Regions from separate parts of the Paenibacillus nitricinens genome, predicted to be linked through region 1. Evidence: riboswitches for the same ligand, from Rfam matches in the RefSeq annotation. Region 1 holds a riboswitch; each other region holds the start of a gene.
What was found. A riboswitch is a leader RNA that binds a small molecule or an ion and turns the genes downstream of it on or off. The one in region 1 is predicted to bind cyclic di-GMP.
Positions count from the first base shown of each region.

Region 2: it holds a riboswitch for cyclic di-GMP, as region 1 does, so the genes downstream of both, ACN6KS_RS03345 (transglutaminase-like domain-containing protein) here and ACN6KS_RS01845 (anti-repressor SinI family protein) in region 1, are expected to answer to the same signal.
Region 3: it holds a riboswitch for cyclic di-GMP, as region 1 does, so the genes downstream of both, ACN6KS_RS29490 (NPCBM/NEW2 domain-containing protein) here and ACN6KS_RS01845 (anti-repressor SinI family protein) in region 1, are expected to answer to the same signal.
Region 4: it holds a riboswitch for cyclic di-GMP, as region 1 does, so the genes downstream of both, ACN6KS_RS02585 (choice-of-anchor A family protein) here and ACN6KS_RS01845 (anti-repressor SinI family protein) in region 1, are expected to answer to the same signal.

Region 1 is NZ_CP183948.1:414,235-419,611, reverse strand. It holds gene ACN6KS_RS01865 (hypothetical protein) at 1-1,037, shown strand, start outside; gene sipW (signal peptidase I SipW) at 1,039-1,626, shown strand; gene ACN6KS_RS01855 (TasA family protein) at 1,718-2,320, shown strand; gene ACN6KS_RS01850 (helix-turn-helix domain-containing protein) at 2,480-2,809, shown strand; gene ACN6KS_RS01845 (anti-repressor SinI family protein) at 2,991-3,146, opposite strand; cyclic di-GMP riboswitch class I at 3,174-3,258, opposite strand; gene ACN6KS_RS01840 (2-oxoglutarate dehydrogenase E1 component) at 3,730-5,377, shown strand, end outside.
Region 2 is NZ_CP183948.1:739,905-745,281, forward strand. It holds gene ACN6KS_RS03335 (GtrA family protein) at 1-154, shown strand, start outside; gene ACN6KS_RS03340 (class D sortase) at 188-838, shown strand; cyclic di-GMP riboswitch class I at 963-1,043, shown strand; cyclic di-GMP riboswitch class I at 1,152-1,232, shown strand; gene ACN6KS_RS03345 (transglutaminase-like domain-containing protein) at 1,246-2,055, shown strand; rRNA gene ACN6KS_RS03350 (16S ribosomal RNA) at 2,469-4,026, shown strand; rRNA gene ACN6KS_RS03355 (23S ribosomal RNA) at 4,291-5,377, shown strand, end outside.
Region 3 is NZ_CP183948.1:6,627,761-6,633,137, forward strand. It holds gene ACN6KS_RS29490 (NPCBM/NEW2 domain-containing protein) at 1-3,783, opposite strand, end outside; cyclic di-GMP riboswitch class I at 3,941-4,027, opposite strand; gene ACN6KS_RS29495 (hypothetical protein) at 4,196-4,750, opposite strand; gene ACN6KS_RS29500 (EAL domain-containing protein) at 4,864-5,377, opposite strand, start outside.
Region 4 is NZ_CP183948.1:569,790-575,166, forward strand. It holds gene ACN6KS_RS02560 (hypothetical protein) at 1-67, shown strand, start outside; gene ACN6KS_RS02565 (YjcZ family sporulation protein) at 517-648, shown strand; gene ACN6KS_RS02570 (NAD(P)H-dependent oxidoreductase) at 1,190-1,732, shown strand; gene ACN6KS_RS02575 (winged helix-turn-helix transcriptional regulator) at 1,797-2,171, opposite strand; gene ACN6KS_RS02580 (hypothetical protein) at 2,617-3,009, opposite strand; cyclic di-GMP riboswitch class I at 3,502-3,592, shown strand; gene ACN6KS_RS02585 (choice-of-anchor A family protein) at 3,703-5,377, shown strand, end outside.

The DNA of each region.
Region 1 (5,377 bases):
TCAAAGATCATATCGAAAGAGCTACTGCTTTAAAAGGATCTCTGCAAAGCTATACCCCTTCAGGCAGTCTCTCAGACGTTTCGGGAATAGAAGGCATGACGCTGGATGAGCTTGATGTCGCAGCGCAAGAGATTTCCACACAAATCTCCGCACTTCAATCTCAAATCAATGGCGTGAATGAGCAACTGGCCACCAACAGCCAAATTTGGAACGAAATCAATGGTGAGCTGAACGCAGCAGCAGCCGTCCTATTCCAGATTGGAGGATATATGACCTCTCTAGATTCAAACTGTCTAGAAATCAAGGATGAACCATTCTTCAGAGAGCTGCAAAGCAGCCTAAATCAAAGTGGGGTAATCTCTGAATCTCTAAATGCTTCATTAAAGGGAGTTATCCAGTACCTAAACTCCATACACGACATCGGCCTTCCATTTGCTTCGGTAGTGACCAGTGATGTATATGGACAACCCGAGTTACGCAATGAGGCGTTTCAGCAGCCGTTGCCTTTCCTGATTCCTTTTAGTCAGCCGGCCGGCAATATCTCTAGCGAACTGACCTCCACTTATGAGAATCTCAACACTGAAATGAATGACCTTAAAGAATCCGCTACTTCAGGAATCAGCAATCTTCAGAGTCAGCTCCAATTGATCAGTCAAGCCCGTGAACAACAATTGGAAGCCCTTGAGAAAGCCCGATTAGAGGCGCTGGAACAAGCGAAGAAAGAAGAAGAGCGTTTGGCCCTGGAGAAGAAGGAAAAGCAAGAAGCCGAGGACAAAGCGAAAGCAGAAGAGAAAACAAAAACGGAAGTGACTCCACCGACAGGTGAAGCAGCTCCAGAAAACATAAATAAAGAACAACCTGAAGCCCCAGCCACTAACCCAGTCGTTCCGGGAGTTGGTGAAGAGCCAACGATTCCACAAGATGTACCACAGCAAAAGGTTCCTCAGGAGACGCCAAAGGCGGAAGATACAACCTCTTCCCCACCGGCAGCAACACCAGCTCCTGCGGCCCCTCAACAAGACAAAGGTGGAGAATAATATGCGGATTAAAAAAATGATCAACAATACATTATCGAGCATCATGCTTGTCATCTTTATCCTGCTGGTGGTAGCTGTAGTTTTATCAAAGGCCTCCGGCGGTGAACCTGCCTTCTTCGGATACCAGATCAAATCCGTACTCTCAGGTTCGATGGAACCAGGGATTCACACCGGATCGATTGTCGCTTTAAAACCCGGAGGAGATATGAATCGCTTCAAAAAAGGCGATGTTATCACCTTTAGAAATGAAGAAAACCTGCTCATTACTCACCGTGTTGTGGAAGCAACAATGAACAACGCTACTGGTGAAGCCATGTATCGTACGAAAGGCGATAACAATGATGCGCCTGATATGAACCCTACCAGTTCAACGAATGTTGTAGCTGAGTATACCGGGGTTACCGTACCTTACGTAGGTTACGCTATGAATTTCGCAGTTTCCAAAGCTGGAAGTGTCGTGCTCATGATCGTACCAGGCTTGATGCTCCTGCTCTATGCCCTGTACTCATCATGGAAGGCTGTAGCTGCACTCGAAAAGAAAAATGCTGCTATACTGCCCACCTCTCCACCCCCAACTGAAATACAGTAATCCGTTGATTGTCCGCTTCCGCTTACGAACCGGAAGTTACAATATATAAATTTTATAAAAAAACCACAAAAACCGAGGAGGAATTTTAATTATGGGTATCAAAAAAACATTGGGTCTTGGCGTAGCATCTGCAGCACTGGGTTTATCATTGATTGGTGGAGGAACTTTCGCTTACTTTAGTGACACTGCAACAAGTACCTCTACATTCGCAGCGGGTACACTCGATTTGAACTCTGACCCTTCTGTTATCGTTAATCTGGATAAATTGAAACCAGGTGACACAATCAAGAGAGATTTCAAATTGAATAATGATGGTAACATCGATATCGGATCTATTGTTCTTAAAACAAAGTACGACGTTAATGATGTAGGTGGTAACAACAACGGTGTTGATTTAGGTCAATTCATCCAAGTCGAATTCATACAAAATAAGGACAAGAGCGGCAACTTAATCCCAGATATTGTTGTTTATAAAACAACACTAGCTGAATTGAAAAATTTAACACCAGATCTCGTAGAAAAGCTACCGTTCATAGGTAATGAGGCATCCGGCATTAAAGCAGGTACATCTGATAGCTTCACCGTCCAATTCAAATTTGTGGATGACGGTAAAGATCAGAACATTTTCCAAAAAGATGTGTTGACACTGACTTGGGATTTCTTTGCTAAGCAATCCGCTGGAGTCGCTAGATAATCTAATAAGTCTTCCATTCGAAGAGCAGCAGATTCTTATTCCGGAAAGCGGATAAGTAGATGCTGCTTTTCTCTTTACAATAAACTTTGTCGAATTTATCGATATTTGCTATACTAATAACAAAAAATACGGAGGGGCGTCAGCATAGTGGCACAAAATATGGGCCAACGTATCCAGCATCTCCGCCTAGAAAAGGGATTCTCCCTATCTGAGCTTGCGGACAGAGCGGATGTTGCTAAATCGTATCTTAGCAATGTGGAGAGAAACATCCAATCCAATCCTTCCATCCAGTTTATCGAAAAGATCGCCGATGCGCTTCAGGTATCCATCCATGCTTTGCTCTATGGAGAGCCTAATGATGCTGAGGAATCGCCTTTAGATTCGGAATGGTTCCGATTGGTGCAGGAAGCTATGGCCTCAGGCATAAGCAAACGCGAATTCAAGGAGTTTCTGGACTACCAGAAATGGCGCCTGGATCAGAAGGACTAATCCTTCATCTGATCTAATAAGATCCTCTTCTACTCATACTATCAAACATAAACGCCTTCGCCCTCCTAACATGGATGGCCTAGGCGTTTTATATTCTAACCATGTATCGTGTACAACTTATAGAAAAAGGACACAGCGATTTATCGCCATGCCCTTTTTCGGTATATAACGCTCTAATGTATTACTGCACGGCTTGCACAGTCTTCTCCTGAAAGAATCGACGAATTTCATCTGCCTTTATGCCAGCCTTCTTAGCTGCTAATAATAAATGTACCCACTCTACGTCTACATCAATAACCTGCTGTTCTCTGTTGCTTCCCTGGTTGGACTTGTCCAAAAAATCTCCTCCTAAGATTTTACGTCCCCAGGCAATCCGGCTGTCATAGTATTTCTACCTTAGACCCGCGACTTTGTGCCCCTGTCTTTCGGCAGGTTTACCTTTTACTGGACCCTTTACACGAAAGGATCTACTTCAAAAAGGATGAAAAACGCTAACTGCAATAACATTATACTATACTAAAGTGGAAAAGTGTGTCGATTTCTGATTAGTTTTTCCATTAAAAAACAAAAAATAGAAGCTCTTTTCTGTGATATCTTGTCCTATTAACACGATACTCGTCCTATTCATAAAATTAATTAAGACAATATAATGATGCTTCCTTCCCTATTAGTTAAAAATAAGGATATTAGAATCATTTTAGTGGGCCTTAGGAATGGGTAATGAGAAGAAACAGCGTTCTTTTCATTAGAACAAGCTAACCCATACCATTTTGCGAACGTATTGGACGAAAGAATGAATTGATTACACGTGTGGAAAGTAGCACAATAAGATGAGAAATGAAACCGCAATCATCACAGCTCCAGTAAGCGTTGACACAAAATGTCACGTATGGAGTTCATCCGTTAAGGAGGATGTATTCATGGCAGCCAAAGAGCCCTATAACGAATCCATTTGGAGTAAGTATTACGGACCCAATTTAGGCTACATTCAAGAAAGATATGAACAGTTTGTGAAAGATCCATCCACCGTAGAGAATAATTATCGCGAGCTTTTTACAAATTCGGGTCCCCCACCCCTAACACCGGACAGCGAACCGGCTCCACAGCCTCGCATTTCGGGAGACACCGAATGGCTTAGAAAGGCAGTAAGAGCTTCCAAGCTAATCGCTAATATTCGTATATATGGCCATATGGCCGCTGATATTGATCCGCTTGAGCGTGATCACAATCCCATGGCTAAATATCTCGAACTCGAAACCTATGAGCTGACTCGTGAGGATCTGATCGCACTACCTGCCACGCTCATTTGGGAGAATGCCCCGAATGATGTGCATACCGGATGGGATGCAGTTCAGCGTATGCGTCAGGCTTACACCAAGACGATCGCCTATGAATTCGGGCATGTGCATGAAGAAGAAGAACTGAAATGGTTGAACAGACAGGCAGAATCCACAAGCTCACCAGCGCCTTTAAATAATACAGAACGTAAAGAGCTGCTAAACCGCCTGATCCAAGTCGAGCAATTCGAAACCTTCCTCCACAAAACCTTTGTGGGTCAGAAGCGTTTCAGCTTGGAAGGCAATGACGCTCTCGTACCGATGCTCGATGAAATCGTACGCGCTGCTGCGCATGACGGTGCAGAGCATATTCTGATGGGCATGGCGCATCGTGGTCGCCTCAACGTTCTTGCCCATATTTTGGGCAAACCTTATGATATTATATTTTCAGAGTTTCATCATTCTCCAAACAAGGAGCTTTTCCCTTCCGAAGGCTCTACAGGCATTAACTATGGCTGGACGGGTGATGTGAAATACCATCTCGGTGCAGACCGCGCTGTTCGCGAAGGAGAAACCGTACGCACAAGAATAACACTAGCGAATAACCCAAGTCACTTGGAATTCGTCAATCCTGTCGTGGAAGGCTTCACTCGTGCTGCTCAAGAAGATCGGAGCACAGCCGGATTGCCGAAGATTGATACCAGTAAAGCTATAGCGGTGCTAATGCATGGCGACGCTGCTTTTCCAGGTGAAGGAATTGTTGCAGAAACACTTAATATTGGCAAACTTCAAGGTTATCAGAATGGCGGGACGATCCATATCATTGTTAATAACCGGATCGGCTTTACGACAGAAAGTGAAGACTCCCGTTCAACGCATTATGCGAGTGACATCGCAAAAGGATATGAAATTCCAATTATCCATGTCAACGCTGATGATCCCGATGCCTGTATATCAGCTGTTCGTTTAGCTAGCGCATATCGCAATCAATTCAAAAAGGATTTCGTTATTGATCTCATCGGTTATCGTCGTCATGGACATAACGAAATGGATGATCCTGAAACTACACAACCTATCGTGTACGGCAAGGTGCGTAATCATCCAACCGTTTACAAGGTGTATGCGGAGCGGCTACAGCGTGAGAAAATCCTTACAGCTGAAGATGTACAAAAGATGCACATTGAAACAGAAGGCGTATTGCAACGTGCATACGATAGTATGAAGGAAGGCAATCACAAGAAAAAAGAACCAAAAGCCTTCGTTCCTCTTCAAACAGAGCGCTCAGCGGCAG
Region 2 (5,377 bases), 330 kb from region 1:
TATCATGCTGAATCTGGTGGTCTTAGGGATATCGCTGCTATTAATGCATCTGTTGACTGACAAGTTAGGCATTCAAGTGTTGATCTCCAAGGTATTAGTAACCTTTGTTACGGTGATCATTAATTTCTTCGGAAGTCGTAAATGGGTATTCTAAAATCAAGAGAATCAATACACGGAGGTGACAATCATGCGTAAATTCTCGTACGTGCTCATACTGGCTGGGATCCTTATCATGCTCTATCCAAAAGCTAACGAATGGTATAACGACTGGCAGCAGGATAAGCTATTAGAATCAGCTGAACTCAGCACCACTGAAAGCACTCCACCACCTGATCTGAAGAGCAGATATGCCGAGGTCACTCAGCTACTAGCGGAGGAATCCGTTCTAGATGCACAAGCACAGCCGCAAGAAACAGAAAAGCCGGAACCGGAAATTGAAGTGGGTGGCAAAGTCATCGCATTAATTGAGATCGATAAGATCGATCTGAAGCTGCCTGTATTAGAAGGGGCTACTAAAGCGAATATGAAGCATGCTGCGGCCCATATGAAAGAAACAACTCCATTAGGAGAAATAGGGAACGCTGCAATAGCTGCGCATAGAGCTAGAACTACGGGCAGATTGTTTAACCGATTGAATGAGGTTGTGATTGGGGATACGATTACGGTAAAAACTAGCGATCAGACTTATAATTACGAGGTTTATGATATTTCTGTTGTACTTCCTAGTGATGTATCTGTTCTAGACGGGAATAACAAAGATAAAATTCTTACCCTAATTACGTGTGACCCACTAGTAGATCCTACACATCGTTTGATTGTTCATGCCAAGCTTTCCTAATCGTTGACGAGAAATAACAAGAGAACTCAAATACAGAGAAATAACTATAAAATAATAGTAAATCTAGCAATTTTGTTCTTGTTTACGAGGATAAATATGGTAGTATAAGACTATAAAAGCTAAACACGATAAACGGCAAACCTATCGAAAGGTAGGGACGCAAAGCTAAAGGGCCTTCCCGAAAGGATGGCAGCCAGTTACCGAATGAAGAGGCTTTTTTTGTTTTTATAAAATATATAAGAATCTTAGATTCATATTTCTACTAGGACTGATTCTGTTAATTTGTCTAGTGAAATTAGAACAGATAGAGCTTATACGATAACGGCAAACCTATCGAAAGGTAGGGACGCAAAGCTAAAGGGCCTTCCCGAAAGGATGGCAGCCAGCTACCGAAAGGGGTTTTATCCGTGAAAAAGGTTTATTTTATGATGGTGGCGCTGTTCGTACTAATTACTGCGGTTCCGGTAAGCACAGCTCAAGCCGCAAGTGTAGATGCGAGCTGGTTGATTACATCAAAAGTGGCTCAAGGTGTTATTGGGATTAACTATGATATTCCGAAAGATAAAAGAATCAAACTCATGATCACTAAAGACAACAGCAGCTATACATATAACTTATATGCTTCTGGACAAGCGGAGGACTTCCCTTTACAACAAGGTAATGGTACTTATAAGGTTTCTGTTCTTGAGAACACCACCGGAAATAAATACAAATCGTTATATTCCGAAGTAGTAGATGTAACCATGAGTGACTCGAATTCCGTATATTTGGGCTCCGTACAGAATGTGAAATGGAGTTCTTCTGATAAAGCGATCCTTAAGGCAAAAGAGCTTACCAAAGGCAAAACAACAGATGAAGAAAAAGTTAAGGCAATCTATAACTATGTAGTTGCTAATGTACAATACGATTATTCTCTTGCTAATAACGTAACAACAGATTATATTCCGAACATTAACAACACTTTGAATACTAAAAAAGGAATCTGCTATGACTATGCTTCTCTTTTTGCCGCAATGCTGCGTAGTGTAGATGTGCCTGCTAAGTTGGTGATGGGGAATACTAGCTACGTTACCCAATATCATGCATGGAATGAAGTACTGATGGATGGGAAATGGGTTACTATTGATACTACGGTAGATGCATCGGCAGCGAAGAGTAAGAAGAATGCAGATTTTATTAAGGCTTCAAGTAAGTATACTGCAGCAAAATACTATTAATTTGCATCGTTAGAATCATAACTCTATTAAATAAACAACTAGCTTAATTATTAAGCTAGTTGTTTATTTTTCTATTAGGGGTTGCTTTTCTATGAATAGATAGGTTATTATAGTTAAGCGTTGTTGGAAAGCGTACAGGCAATGTTTGAGAGAGTGATATAAACGGCTTTCGAAAAATAAAGCTTGCATTACTGAGAACAACATGATATATTATAAGAGTTGCTGCTGAGACATTAAACGGCGCCAACGAGAACTTGATCTTTGAAAACTGAACAACGAGTGAGTAGGAAATCACGAAAGTGATATCCAAAACTGATGAGTTTCACAGCGTATTTTACGCTTTTGAAATTTCATCGTGAGAATTAATTTTCTCGTCAGATGTTTCAAAATGAGCATATCGCTCTTTTCAATACTAATTGGAGAGTTTGATCCTGGCTCAGGACGAACGCTGGCGGCGTGCCTAATACATGCAAGTCGAGCGGAGTTACTTTGAAAGCTTGCTTTCAAAGTAACTTAGCGGCGGACGGGTGAGTAACACGTAGGCAACCTGCCCCTTAGACTGGGATAACTACCGGAAACGGTAGCTAATACCGGATAATTTCTTTTTTCTCCTGAAGAAAGAATGAAAGACGGAGCAATCTGTCACTGAGGGATGGGCCTGCGGCGCATTAGCTAGTTGGTGGGGTAACGGCCCACCAAGGCGACGATGCGTAGCCGACCTGAGAGGGTGAACGGCCACACTGGGACTGAGACACGGCCCAGACTCCTACGGGAGGCAGCAGTAGGGAATCTTCCGCAATGGACGAAAGTCTGACGGAGCAACGCCGCGTGAGTGATGAAGGTTTTCGGATCGTAAAGCTCTGTTGCCAGGGAAGAACGTCCGGTAGAGTAACTGCTACCGGAGTGACGGTACCTGAGAAGAAAGCCCCGGCTAACTACGTGCCAGCAGCCGCGGTAATACGTAGGGGGCAAGCGTTGTCCGGAATTATTGGGCGTAAAGCGCGCGCAGGCGGTCATTTAAGTCTGGTGTTTAAACCTTGGGCTCAACCTGAGGTCGCACTGGAAACTGGGTGACTTGAGTACAGAAGAGGAAAGTGGAATTCCACGTGTAGCGGTGAAATGCGTAGATATGTGGAGGAACACCAGTGGCGAAGGCGACTTTCTGGGCTGTAACTGACGCTGAGGCGCGAAAGCGTGGGGAGCAAACAGGATTAGATACCCTGGTAGTCCACGCCGTAAACGATGAGTGCTAGGTGTTAGGGGTTTCGATACCCTTGGTGCCGAAGTTAACACAGTAAGCACTCCGCCTGGGGAGTACGGTCGCAAGACTGAAACTCAAAGGAATTGACGGGGACCCGCACAAGCAGTGGAGTATGTGGTTTAATTCGAAGCAACGCGAAGAACCTTACCAGGTCTTGACATCCCTCTGAATCCACTAGAGATAGTGGCGGCCTTCGGGACAGAGGAGACAGGTGGTGCATGGTTGTCGTCAGCTCGTGTCGTGAGATGTTGGGTTAAGTCCCGCAACGAGCGCAACCCTTAACTTTAGTTGCCAGCAAGTAATGTTGGGCACTCTAGAGTGACTGCCGGTGACAAACCGGAGGAAGGTGGGGATGACGTCAAATCATCATGCCCCTTATGACCTGGGCTACACACGTACTACAATGGCCGGTACAACGGGAAGCGAAACCGCGAGGTGAAGCCAATCCCATCAAAGCCGGTCTCAGTTCGGATTGCAGGCTGCAACTCGCCTGCATGAAGTCGGAATTGCTAGTAATCGCGGATCAGCATGCCGCGGTGAATACGTTCCCGGGTCTTGTACACACCGCCCGTCACACCACGAGAGTTTACAACACCCGAAGTCGGTGGGGTAACCCGCAAGGGAGCCAGCCGCCGAAGGTGGGGTAGATGATTGGGGTGAAGTCGTAACAAGGTAGCCGTATCGGAAGGTGCGGCTGGATCACCTCCTTTCTATGGAGAATCGTTTCCTGCAATGGAAACATTCAAATCGGAAGTTAAACTTCCAAAATAGGACCTTCGGGTTCGAACACTCACTCGTTGCTCAGTTTTGAGAGTTTAAGCTCTCAAGTAAGACTTGATCCTTGAAAACTGGATACCGAAACGAATTTGCGTTTTAGAACATCTTTTAGCAACTTGTGTAAACAAGTAAATGTTATTAGTGAGATTTTTCCAAGAGAAATGTCATTGTATGATATTTTCCTGCGGAAAAATCAAGGTTAAGCTAATAAGAGCACACGGAGGATGCCTAGGCGCCAGGAGCCGACGAAGGACGTGGCGAACAACGAAACTGCCTCGGGGAGCTGTAAGCAAGCTTTGATCCGGGGGTGTCCGAATGGGGAAACCCAGCTGTGGTAATTCGCAGTTACTCATCTCTGAACACATAGGAGATGTAGAGGCAGACCAGGGGAACTGAAACATCTAAGTACCCTGAGGAAGAGAAAACAATAGTGATTCCGTCAGTAGCGGCGAGCGAACGCGGAACAGCCTAAACCTAAGAGCTTGCTCTTAGGGGTTGTGGGACGTCTCACATGGAGTTACAAAGGAATATGGTAGGCGAAGAGGTCTGGAAAGGCCCGCGATAGAGGTAAAAGCCCTGTAGCCTAAACTGTGTTCTCTCCGAGACGGATCCCGAGTAGTGCGGGGCACGTGAAACCCCGTATGAATCCAGCAGGACCATCTGCTAAGGCTAAATACTACCTGGCGACCGATAGTGAAACAGTACCGTGAGGGAAAGGTGAAAAGCACCCCGGAAGGGGAGTGAAATAGAACCTGAAACCGTGTGCTTACAAAAAGTCAGAGCCCTATTAATGGGTGATGGCGTGCCTTTTGTAGAATGAACCGGCGAGTTACGTTTAACATGCAAGGTTAAGTCGAGAAGACGGAGCCGCAGCGAAAGCGAGTCTGAATAGGGCGATTTAGTATGTGGACGTAGACCCGAAACCGTGTGATCTACCCCTGTCCAGGGTGAAGGTGCGGTAACACGCACTGGAGGCCCGAACCCACGCATGTTGAAAAATGCGGGGATGAGGTGGGGGTAGCGGAGAAATTCCAATCGAACTCGGAGATAGCTGGTTCTCCCCGAAATAGCTTTAGGGCTAGCCTCGGTATAAGAGTAGTGGAGGTAGAGCACTGATTGGGTGCGGGGTCCGCAAGGATTACCAAGCTCAGTCAAACTCCGAATGCCATATACTTATTGCCGGGAGTCAGACAGTGAGTGCTAAGATCCATTGTCAAAAGGGAAACAGCCCAGACCATCAGCTAAGGTCCCCAAGTGTGTGTTAAGTGGGAAAGGATGTGGAGT
Region 3 (5,377 bases), 580 kb from region 1:
ATCAGTCAAAATATCAAATTCACTATTCAACTTAACGAAAGTTGTCTCTTCCGGCACTGTGATGGTCGGCTTACTTGAAGTATTCGTAAACTTCGCATCGGCCCATACCGTATGATCTGAAGCATTGCCATCTGTAGCATCTGTGGTAACCAGCTTCACTTCGCGCGCACCTGTCACAGGTATTTTCACAAATTCATGCTCTGTCCCTGCCCGGAAAACATCACTCGCGAATTTCTTCTCTCCATCTACATACACTTCAAAGGTTGCAGAGGATGGCTTTCCTTTCATCGCTTGATCGATCCCGATGTAGCTTTCAAAGAAGTCATAACCTATACCCTCAATATCATAAACAACTTCAGAGTTCGCATGTACACCGATTCCCTTGGCATAGGTTGCAGCTAGCCCTTGTCGAACAAGGCTGATGATTCCACCAGAAACGGCTTTATCTTTCTTTAATTCACCCCAACCAACAACGACTGACTTGGCATTAAGATCCGAAAGATAAGCATAGTCACTCGTTACCGTAACCAGTGTTGTTTTGGTTTCTGTAACCCCTTCGTTCTTCACTTCATACACCACTTCGTAGTCGCCTTTTTGCGTTACATCAACGGTATTTGCTTTCAGGGTGACATTAGCCGTAATATCGTTTCCTTGATAGTTAGTCGCTTTTACATAGTTCATCGGATCAAAAGCTTGATTAAGCTTTAACGTGATTTGATCTTCAACAGATAACGCTGGCTTGAAGGCTTTAACCTGTACCGGCTTCAGTGGGTTCAGCTTCTTATCATAACCAACGATCTTGTACGTATAATTGATGCTGTTATCTACATTCGTATCCACGAACTGGTCAGTCCCTGTAAACCCTACTAACTTATCGTCTCTATACACCTCATAACCTAAGAAATCTTTCTTAAGATCCGTATCCATACTGAAGCTTAGTGTGTTCGATTTAGCAGTAGTGTTAGGCGTGATATTAACCTTTATCGCAACATTCTTATCTGCTATTCCTGTTCCTTCATAATGAACCACTGAATTGTTTAAATACCAGAGCTTTTTCGGTGCTGGATATTTAGCTAACTTCACTTTTGTTTCAGGATTCACAGTGAAGCCATGTCTGGCAAAATAGCTACTTAAGTCTAACCCCAGCACTTCAGAGGAGAACTCCACCAAATACTGCTGCTTGGAATTGTCGCCGTTCGGAAGGGAGACCTTCCGCTCGCGGTACAGCTTGGTCAGTTCTGTCCAGTAACCCGGATGCGCCAATTCTAACTGCCAATAGGCACCAAGCTGTGCAAATAAGCCCTGCTGATTCATAACCACTTTATTTTCTTCGATTACATATTTATATATATCACTTTCAAAAGGAATACGAGTATCCATCGAGTCCGCATAGACTGACATCAGCATAGACACCATATTATTGGTTACTTCACCATATTCTCGTTCTCCCATCGCCAAGCGATGCCCTATTTCATGATTCAATCCCCAGCCTGGATAGACTTTGTTAAAATCACCTAACATTGTCCCCACGGTTCCAAGTTGTATCCCTGTATGGTCCCCCGCTGCATACATCGCACCATAAGGCTGCATCAATCGGATATTCTCACGAATTAGCTTGGCATCATGAATCACACTACTGCCATCCAAGCCATAGAAGTCAAAGATCGTCTTCATCCAAGTATCATAGCCGGTTACGGTACCCAGCGGATCATTTCCTTGCGTAATAAACATGTTATAAGCTTCTGTCGCAGTGCCTGTGAAAATAACATGATCGCTGACCATTTCCACCACATCAATGAGCTTGCGATCTTGAACATTCGGATGCGCTGCCTTATCTTCATCTATTTTTTGTTTATAGGTGGTTAAGAAGGCTTTGAATTGTTCAGGATCTGTAATCTTGGTCATCATAGGGATCTTGGTAAGCCCCTCGAACCGGATCATAGGTGCTTTACCTTGTTCCTCCGCTGTATATGGATTGACGATATACACTGTACCGCCCTTAGTCACTTCATGTGCATAATAACTATTCGTCGCAAATTCAGGAACGGTTATTGTGTTTTTACCTGGACGCAATTTCACACTGCTAGCCCAAACGTTCCAAGCCGCCTCTTGTTGAGAAAAGACTAAAGAAGGCAATTTATCGCTCGAAGCTGCGTCCACATAAACGTTGATCGTATCTCCAGGCATTGCAACGAGACCTGTAGGCTGGTTGTTCGTACCGAAACCAATTCTCAGGTTTTCTTGCGCATGCTTTTTCATATCTCCACGTTGTTCCGCCTCAATGATGGTGCCTTCGGTTTGAATTTCACCATTCACTAGCTTCTTAGCTAAATCCAAAGAATCCTTCAGGATTGGATAGAGCGGATGTACTTTTGCCGCTTCTTCTAATTCGTTGATTGCTTCGACGCTATTATAAGCAGGAACAACCGCACTCATCGTGCCATCTGTGAAAATACCATTTACAGCTTCACTTACTTTATCCTCTGTATAAAATCTAAATTCGGCTGCAAAGGGTCTGTTGATATTGGCTTTTGTGAACTTGAATTTCAATCTTTTAAACTTCGTAGGTTCAAATTTAAACTCCAGAAAGTCATTCGTACTATTCGCGGTTCCGCTAGATACGAGCTGGAAGGTCTCTCCCTTACTTGTTTCTGATGCATAAATTTGAAAAGCCTCTGGGAAGCCTTTGCGGTTATCTCTAGCCAGGAAAGCCACTCTATCTAATACTTTCGCTTGCGCTAACTCAAACACAACTTCATTCGTGAAGCTGTCGTCATTGTTTTTATTGGTTTCCCAGTGTGTATTCGGTTGGTCATCGAGCATGTATTCCGGTTTCGTACCTGGGTAGCTTCCGCCGTTCACCGTTACTTTTGATACGTTTGAGTTGGGCATTCTATAAGCTTCGCTATAGGCATTTTCATATGCTGTACCATAGCCTTTTAGCTTCGAAACCTTAGCCGCTGTTGCCTCTATTTGATGATTCTCCAGAAGTACTTTTGCATTCTCTATATCTGCTTGAAACTGCGCGTACAGTGGATGTGTCTGCACTTCTTGTTCTAAAGCCGTTAATTTCTCCATCGTATTAAATGCTGCGCTAACTTGACTCAAGCTGTCATCTGTGAATAAATTTTTCATTTTAGCGGATACGGCATCTTCTTTGTAAAAAGAAAACTCAGCCGCACTCGCCCAATCTTGGTTAGCTTTTTTGAAGACAAATTTAAGTCTCTTAAAGGTTGCCCTGTCAAACTGCACCTCTACTACGTCACCTGCTCCGCCTTTATATTCTCCAGAGGATACTAGCGTATAGTCGCCTGCATCCGTTGTTGAGCCATAAATATCAAATTCCTGGGCAAACCCCTTACCCTTTGCGCTGGATTGTCTTGCAGCATATACGATTCTATTTAATTCAGTGGACTCATTGAATACAAAGACAACCTCATTCGTAAACGTTGAACTATTCGGTTTGCCCGTTTCCCAATGCGTACTCATATCGCCATCAATAGCCTTAGCTATAGGTGAACCTGAGTAGTTACCACCGTTATTGGTAATGGATTTAATATTCGCAGGATTCATTCTAAAAACATCATTATAAGCGCCTAGGATAGCCTTGCCGTACAGATCAAACGGAATAACTGACGCATTGCTTATTAGGTCAGCCTTGCTTTGTACTACAGTGTTCACTACAGTTACCTTGCTTACATCACTTGCTAAAGCATAACCTGCCTCACTCGAAAAGCTAGCTAACATGGCTGCCGATGTAGCGATTGCAATCATTTTTTTCATCTTTTCTACCCCCCAGATGTAATATTAATCTCTTCAATGCCTAAAAATGGGCACAAAAAAAACTACCCCGAAAGAGTAGCTTGATTGCAGCTAAAGTTGCATAAAAATTAAGACTTAATTTTTATTAAACCTTAAAAACAAAAAGCGTTATACACTCTTTGGCAGCTGGCTGACAATAGTCGTGATAACCTTAGTCCCTATAGCTTTGCGTCCCTACATTTCCATAGGTTTGCCTATGAAGTTTCGATTACATTACAAAGGTTAACATAACTATGCATCTTATTGCATGATTATTTGGTATGAAATTGATATTTGATCGACATAGGTAATTGCAATCAATTTCCTCTAACTGATCGATATTATTTATCAACTGTCCCAGACGAAGAGTGATACTTTAGGACTGGAGGAGCGTTCAACCTCCAAATAGTCGCCGAAACCAATTCCACACATCACCTGTGATCGGAATTAACCCAAAGCCATGCTCGCCAACCGCGATTAGACCATATGCCCATTGTCCAATAGCTACGGCTCCCCCAGCAATCCGTCCTATGGCTACCGCTCCAAATGCCGTATCCCCTATGGCGACAGCACCCAACGCTTTTTCGGCTATCGCGATCGCTCCTACAGCCACTCCTGCAATAGCAATCGCCCCAGCTGCGAAGCCAAGCCAGCTAAGTGCTATCGCTCCAAGTGCTAACCACATTCCTAGTGATATTGCACCCACGGATAGAACCCCTACGCTTATCGCACCTATGGAAATCAAGCCTACAGCTATATCTCCAATAGCAATTAATCCAACAGCTGTCTTCACACGAGGTCTGCTGCCATAACCCTGACCAGAGTAGCGACCTAAATTGCTGCGAATACTTACCACTGGAAATGAGGGAGAAGGCCACTGATAATCAATCTCTCGCCCTTCCCAGCCCCTGGAATCTGCCCAACGTGTGATGTATTTATGCCATTCCATATTCATCCGACCCCCTTCTCAATTACCTAAATTGTACAGCCCCGGGGCTCACCTGTAATCAGACTCTGACCTGAATTCATCTCATCCTCTAGACGGAGATCTACTCATTAGGATCACTGTTTGGGAATAGGGTCAGGTTTTCCAAATAAATATCCCTGAAACAACTGATAACCACTCTGCTTAAGCCATTCAAAGTCCTCTCTAAATTCCACTCCTTCTGCTAAGGGAACGGATTGGATTTCTAATGCCTTTTCTAAAAACTGTTCTGCTACTTTCTGTTTGTTCGGATCACTAGACACACCCTGAACATATTTCATATCCAGCTTCATGTAATGGGGTTTAAGTGCCAATAACATCTCGATTGTGCTGAAGCCTTCGCCAACATCATCTAGAGCGTATTCAAATCCCCGATCCTTGTAATATGTCAAAATAGCTTTCAAATGAGCAAGGTCATCCACTTTCTCCGTCTCAACAACTTCAAAGACAAAAAGAGAGGGATCTACGCCTAATTGATTGGCCAATTCAACTGTTGATCTTAGGCAGAACTCTGGAGCGTAGATCGACGTTGGGATAAAATTAATAAACGTTTTTTTATTTAAGGGTGCAGCACATTTTACAGCAGTCATT
Region 4 (5,377 bases), 160 kb from region 1:
TGCGTATATGCTGGCGGAGGGAATTGCGGACGGTGCGAGGGGAAGCGGAGATAAGACGGAGGATTAACGATTTAAAAGGCGCAGTTCTTACGGGAGTGACTCCGTAGGGGCTGCGCCTTTTTTTTTGCGTTTACATAATCGCTTTTAATCGTGGACAAACTGCGCTATAATAGGCTGTACGTAGGACTTTGTAGAAAACGTAGGTCATCGTATGAATGTCCGTTATAGGCTGCGTAAGGCATCCGAAGTTATAACGTGGAATTAACGCACTCGTAATGCGTAGGCCGGGGGTTCAATTCCCTTCACCAGCATATCTAAGAATTGCGCATGGCACGGCTTCCGGGATTTCGGGACCGTGCCATTTGTCTTAAAATCATCTATTTTCTAACATTCTTCTAACCTTTGCCTACGGTCGGGGCTTTAAATGGATAGATATCTAATTACCTATTTACCCAAGCACTATAGTGTGGATTTCATAAGCTAAGATGAACTTAAATACAAAGGAGGAAATTTAAAATGAGCGAAAATATTGCTGGCTTTGGTGGTGTCGGATATGGTGGCGGTATCGGAGGAGCCTTTACATCTACCGGTGCAATCTTGGTACTGTTTATCCTCCTTGTAATTATTTCTAAGACTATCTTGCTATAAAATGAGAAGGATGTTTTGCTTGGAAGCTTGAGGATGTGCTTCCACAGAGCTATATCAGCCTTAATCTGGTGTAGCCCAGGGGTTCAATTTCCTTCACCAGCATCTCTAAGAATGGAATAACGGCGCGGTTTTCGGGGATCCCCGAACCGCGCCGTTTGTCTTGAAATCACCTATCTTCTAACATCCTTCTAACCTTTACTCAAGTAAAGTGAGGGATCAGTCGTAATCCCGACCTCTTTGCACGTTTCAAGAATGGAGTCGCCGATCCCTCGAAGGGCTGCTTCTTGTAAGCTGGGGAGAACATGTGAATAAGTATCCAGTGTAACATTGATGGAGGAATGACCCAGTCTCTCTTGTGTGATATTTGGGTGTATACCGAAGATGAGAATCGCCCCGAAGACTGTACGTCAATATACGTGCAGACAGGTTGCTGTGCTTACCTTTAGGTAAGTACGTGAACTAAAAGTGCATACTTACGCGATGGCGTGATGGGAGGTATAACTCAAGTCCTAAATCTGATTCAAACATGGAGGATACACCATTGAAAACACTTGTTGTCGTTACGCACCCAAACATCGAAACATCCGTTGTTAATAAACGCTGGATCGAAGAACTCCATAAATATCCAGACAAATATACGGTACATGAGCTGTACAAAGCCTATCCCGATGAAAAAATCAACGTGGAAAAGGAACAACAACTAATTGAAGCGCATGATAAGCTCGTCTTACAATTCCCTGTCTACTGGTTTAGTAGTCCGCCTCAGCTTAAAAAGTGGCTGGACGAAGTATTTACTTACGGATGGGCATATGGCTCGAAGAGTGATAAATTAAGAAATCGTAAAATCGCATTAGCTGTAACTGCCGGAGGAAGTGAAAAAGACTTCAGTGAAGATGGTAAACTCGGCTACGGGCTTGACCGTATTTTATCTCCCTTTGACACGACTTTTGTTTACTGCAACGCTGATTATCGTTCCTTCTATGCCATTTATGGTACGGAATCTGAGACGGTAGGAAGTACGGATTATTTTAAAAAATTGGACATCAGTTCGCAAGGCTATGTTGAATTTATCGATAATATGTAATTAGAATTGAAACAAAAAGCAGCATTTTCATTAATGGAAATGCTGCTTTTGTCATAAGTCGTCGCTAAATCGTAAACGGTACTGTTATCTCTTGCGCGGCTGGAACGGAATTTTTCTCTCCCCAAGTGCACATCATATCCAGCACCGGAATAAGCGATTGGCCCTTCTCAGTCAAGGAATACTCAACTTTAGGGGGAATCTGGGGGAATTCCTCGCGCCTGACGAGACAGTCCGCTTCCAGTTCTTTCAACATAACACTTAACGTCTTAAAAGGTATTGTACCGATACCTCGTTGCAGTTCATTGAATCGCACGATCTTGTTTTCAGAGAGATAGTAGAGAATAGTCATTTTATATTTACCACTAATGATAGACAAGGTGTAGCCGAAGCTAGTGTCCTTCTGATGAATGCCAGGTGGTATACAGATTTCATCACTCATGGGCTATTACCCTCCTTCAGAAAATATAACGAAAAGGCAAACGCCTATTGCTTCTCCGTACTCAGGTCTCGACTTTATTATGTTTTACAACCAGCTATCAAGTCATCCTGCGAGCAACGAACCCACTATATCATTTTAAAACAATTAGTTCAAAGCACTCGTGGCTAACTATCCATCGGTCGGTTTTTCTGTCGGCGAAGCGGGCTACTTTGGTTGGAAATCAAAAGTGTCAAGCGGATAGTCTAAGCGACGAATTGATGTTTTTAATGTAATTTTCATGTGAGCATCATCTTATTTTCAGGTTCAAGGTTTATATTGAAGACACCAAACACCCCCCAGTGTTTTGTGGTATAAATCTCTCAGGTCTTGCCAACTCCCATGGTAAGGCCTATTTTTTTGTTCGCTAATGGAAATGGGGGGGAAGGGGGACAGCCTCTACGCGGCTTTACTTAATCTGATACTGCTCTTCATAGCTCTTAAAAGATGAAATATCCAGACCGAGATATCTGCGCATATGAATTGCAGCTTGGGCAGCGACAATGTCGTTTAATAGCAGCATTCGTTCATGGTATCCACGACATATAAATTTGGCTTCGATCCCTGCATTAAGTCTGTTCTGCTCATAAACCTTGATTCCCCGTTTTCTCATCTCTGAACGAACATCTCTTAAATCTGTTGTAGCAACTGCTGCGGCTGTTTCAAGAACCTCCAGATAGGGGGCGGGTGTTCGTAAATGTGCAGATAGAATGGCGGAGTCCCGTTCGAAAGCTGATAAAATCATCGGAAGCAATAAATAAGATTTCACCAGCATATTGTCCCTGCTTTCAGCTCTATGCATGAATCTCATCACCCCTAATGGGAACGTATATTCGTATTCTACCCCGATATTCCAAAAATAATCAATGGTATTTCTAAACAGCTAGTACAATGTGATTAAATTCACAACTAAATTAGAAAGAATAAAATATATTAAAATTGTAATAATAAAAATTAATGCTTCAGACTTATATAAAGGGAGAATTTGGATGAAAGAGGAAGAAAGTCTCGCCCGTGGAATGGTATTTGGTCTGATTCTAAGTATTCCATTATGGATATCGATATTAGGTTGGATAAAGTTACTTTAAAATTGAAGGAAAACCTTTGTGTGAAGCGCCTTTTGGCGCTTTTTTTGTGCTTGCTTACGCGTGTAAATATCAAAAGGAATTGATTGACAATTGTGGGGATGGAGCGCTAAACTATTGTTAGTTCCAAAGTATTAAAAGTCATAGACCATTATTTAATAGGATGCTTAAGCTACTAGTTCTAATTTGCAAAGGCTATACATATATAATCATGATAATAGCAAACCGCCTGAAAGGGTGGGACGCAAAGTTCAGGAGTCTAAAGTGTCTAAAAGACACTATGACCGTCCGACTGCCATGAGAAGGGAATTCTACTTCTTTTTTGGCGGTCTTTTTTTGTTATTAGGTTCTTTAGAGTTCTGGTAATTATTCTGTTTAATTATAAATCATAGTTTTAGGAGGTGCGCATTTTGAAAAGAAGAATGAAACCGTTGCTCTCATTAGTAATAGCGGGGATTTTGATGGTGGGTAGTGGGCTTTCTGGAGGTGGTTATTTGGTCAGTGCGGCAGGGCCTGTGCTTCCGTATATTCCTACACCTGTGTTAGGCATTGCAGGAAATTTTAATACTTTTATCCTTGGTGACTTCAATCAATCTAATGATCAGGTTCACGGGCGCCTGGCGGCCAAAGGTAATATTACTTTGCAGAATTACGGCGTATCCAAGGATAATCCAGGTGGAGATGTCCTTATTGCTGGCAATGACATCACTTTTACTAATGGGACTGTTCATGGAGCATCCGTTCATGGTGGTGTTTTTATCAGAAACGGTGTAGATCTTAAAGAACCAGCGAGAAAAGGGACACCTATTGATTTTGATTATGAAGAGCAATATCTTATTGGACGTTCTAATGAATTCTCTTCACTTGCTACAGTCGGAACTTTCAAAAAGGAATATGGGAAAATAACAATTGATGCTCCGGAATCATTTAACGTTCTTAATCTAAGTGCTGCTGATTTCGTTGGTGCTAATGGCTTACAGTTTAATATTGCAAATAACGCCACAGTTATCGTTAACGTTAGCGGAAGTTCAGTTGAAATTCCAAGCTTTCAAATTTGGGGAGGCAGCCCTAACAAGGTATTATTTAATTTTTATGAAGCTAGCACTGTAAACATTGGAAGTTTAACAATAGAAGGAACTATTCTAGCTCCGCTTGCAAAAGTAACTTATAATTCCGGAGAACTGCATGGGACATTGATTGCGAAAGGATTTGCTGGTGGTGTGCAGATGCATTGGTATCCATATGAAGGGGTAGAGTCGCCTCCTACGCCGACGCCAACAGTGACGCCGACACCAACAGTGACACCAACGCCGACCGTTGCACCGACACCGACGCCGACCGTGACACCAACACCGACGCCAACGCCAACCGTAGCACCAACACCGACCGTGGCCCCGACGCCAACGCCGACCGTGGCCCCGACACCAACACCGACCGTGGCCCCGACGCCAACGCCGACCGTGGCCCCGACGCCAACGCCGACTGTGGCCCCAACGCCAACGCCTTGCGTGACGCCAACACCGACGCCAAAGCCAACACACACACCAAAGCCAACACCGACGCCAAAGCCAACACACACACCAAAGCCAACACCGACGCCAAAGCCAACACACACACCAAAGCCAACACCGACACCAAAGCCAACACACACACCAACACCAAAGCCAACACCGACACCAAAGCCAACACACACACCAAAACCAACGCACACACCAACACCGAGCGTGACGCCGTCACCAACGCCGGAAGTAACACCAACACCGAGCGTGACACCGTCACCAACGCCGGAAGTAACACCAACGCCGAGCGTGACACCGTCACCAACGCCGGAAGTAACGCCAACGCCGAGCGTGACGCCGTCACCAACGCCGGAAGTAACGCCAACGCCGAGCGTGACGCCGTCACCAACGCCGGAAGTAACGCCAACGCCGAGCGTGACGCCGTCACCAACGCCGGAAGTAACGCCAACACCAACGCCGACGCCAACGCCAGAGGCAACAGCAACGCCAACACCGACACCGTCGCCAGAGGCAACAGCAACGCCGACTCCGTCGCCGGAAGCAACGCCAACACCGACGCCGTCGT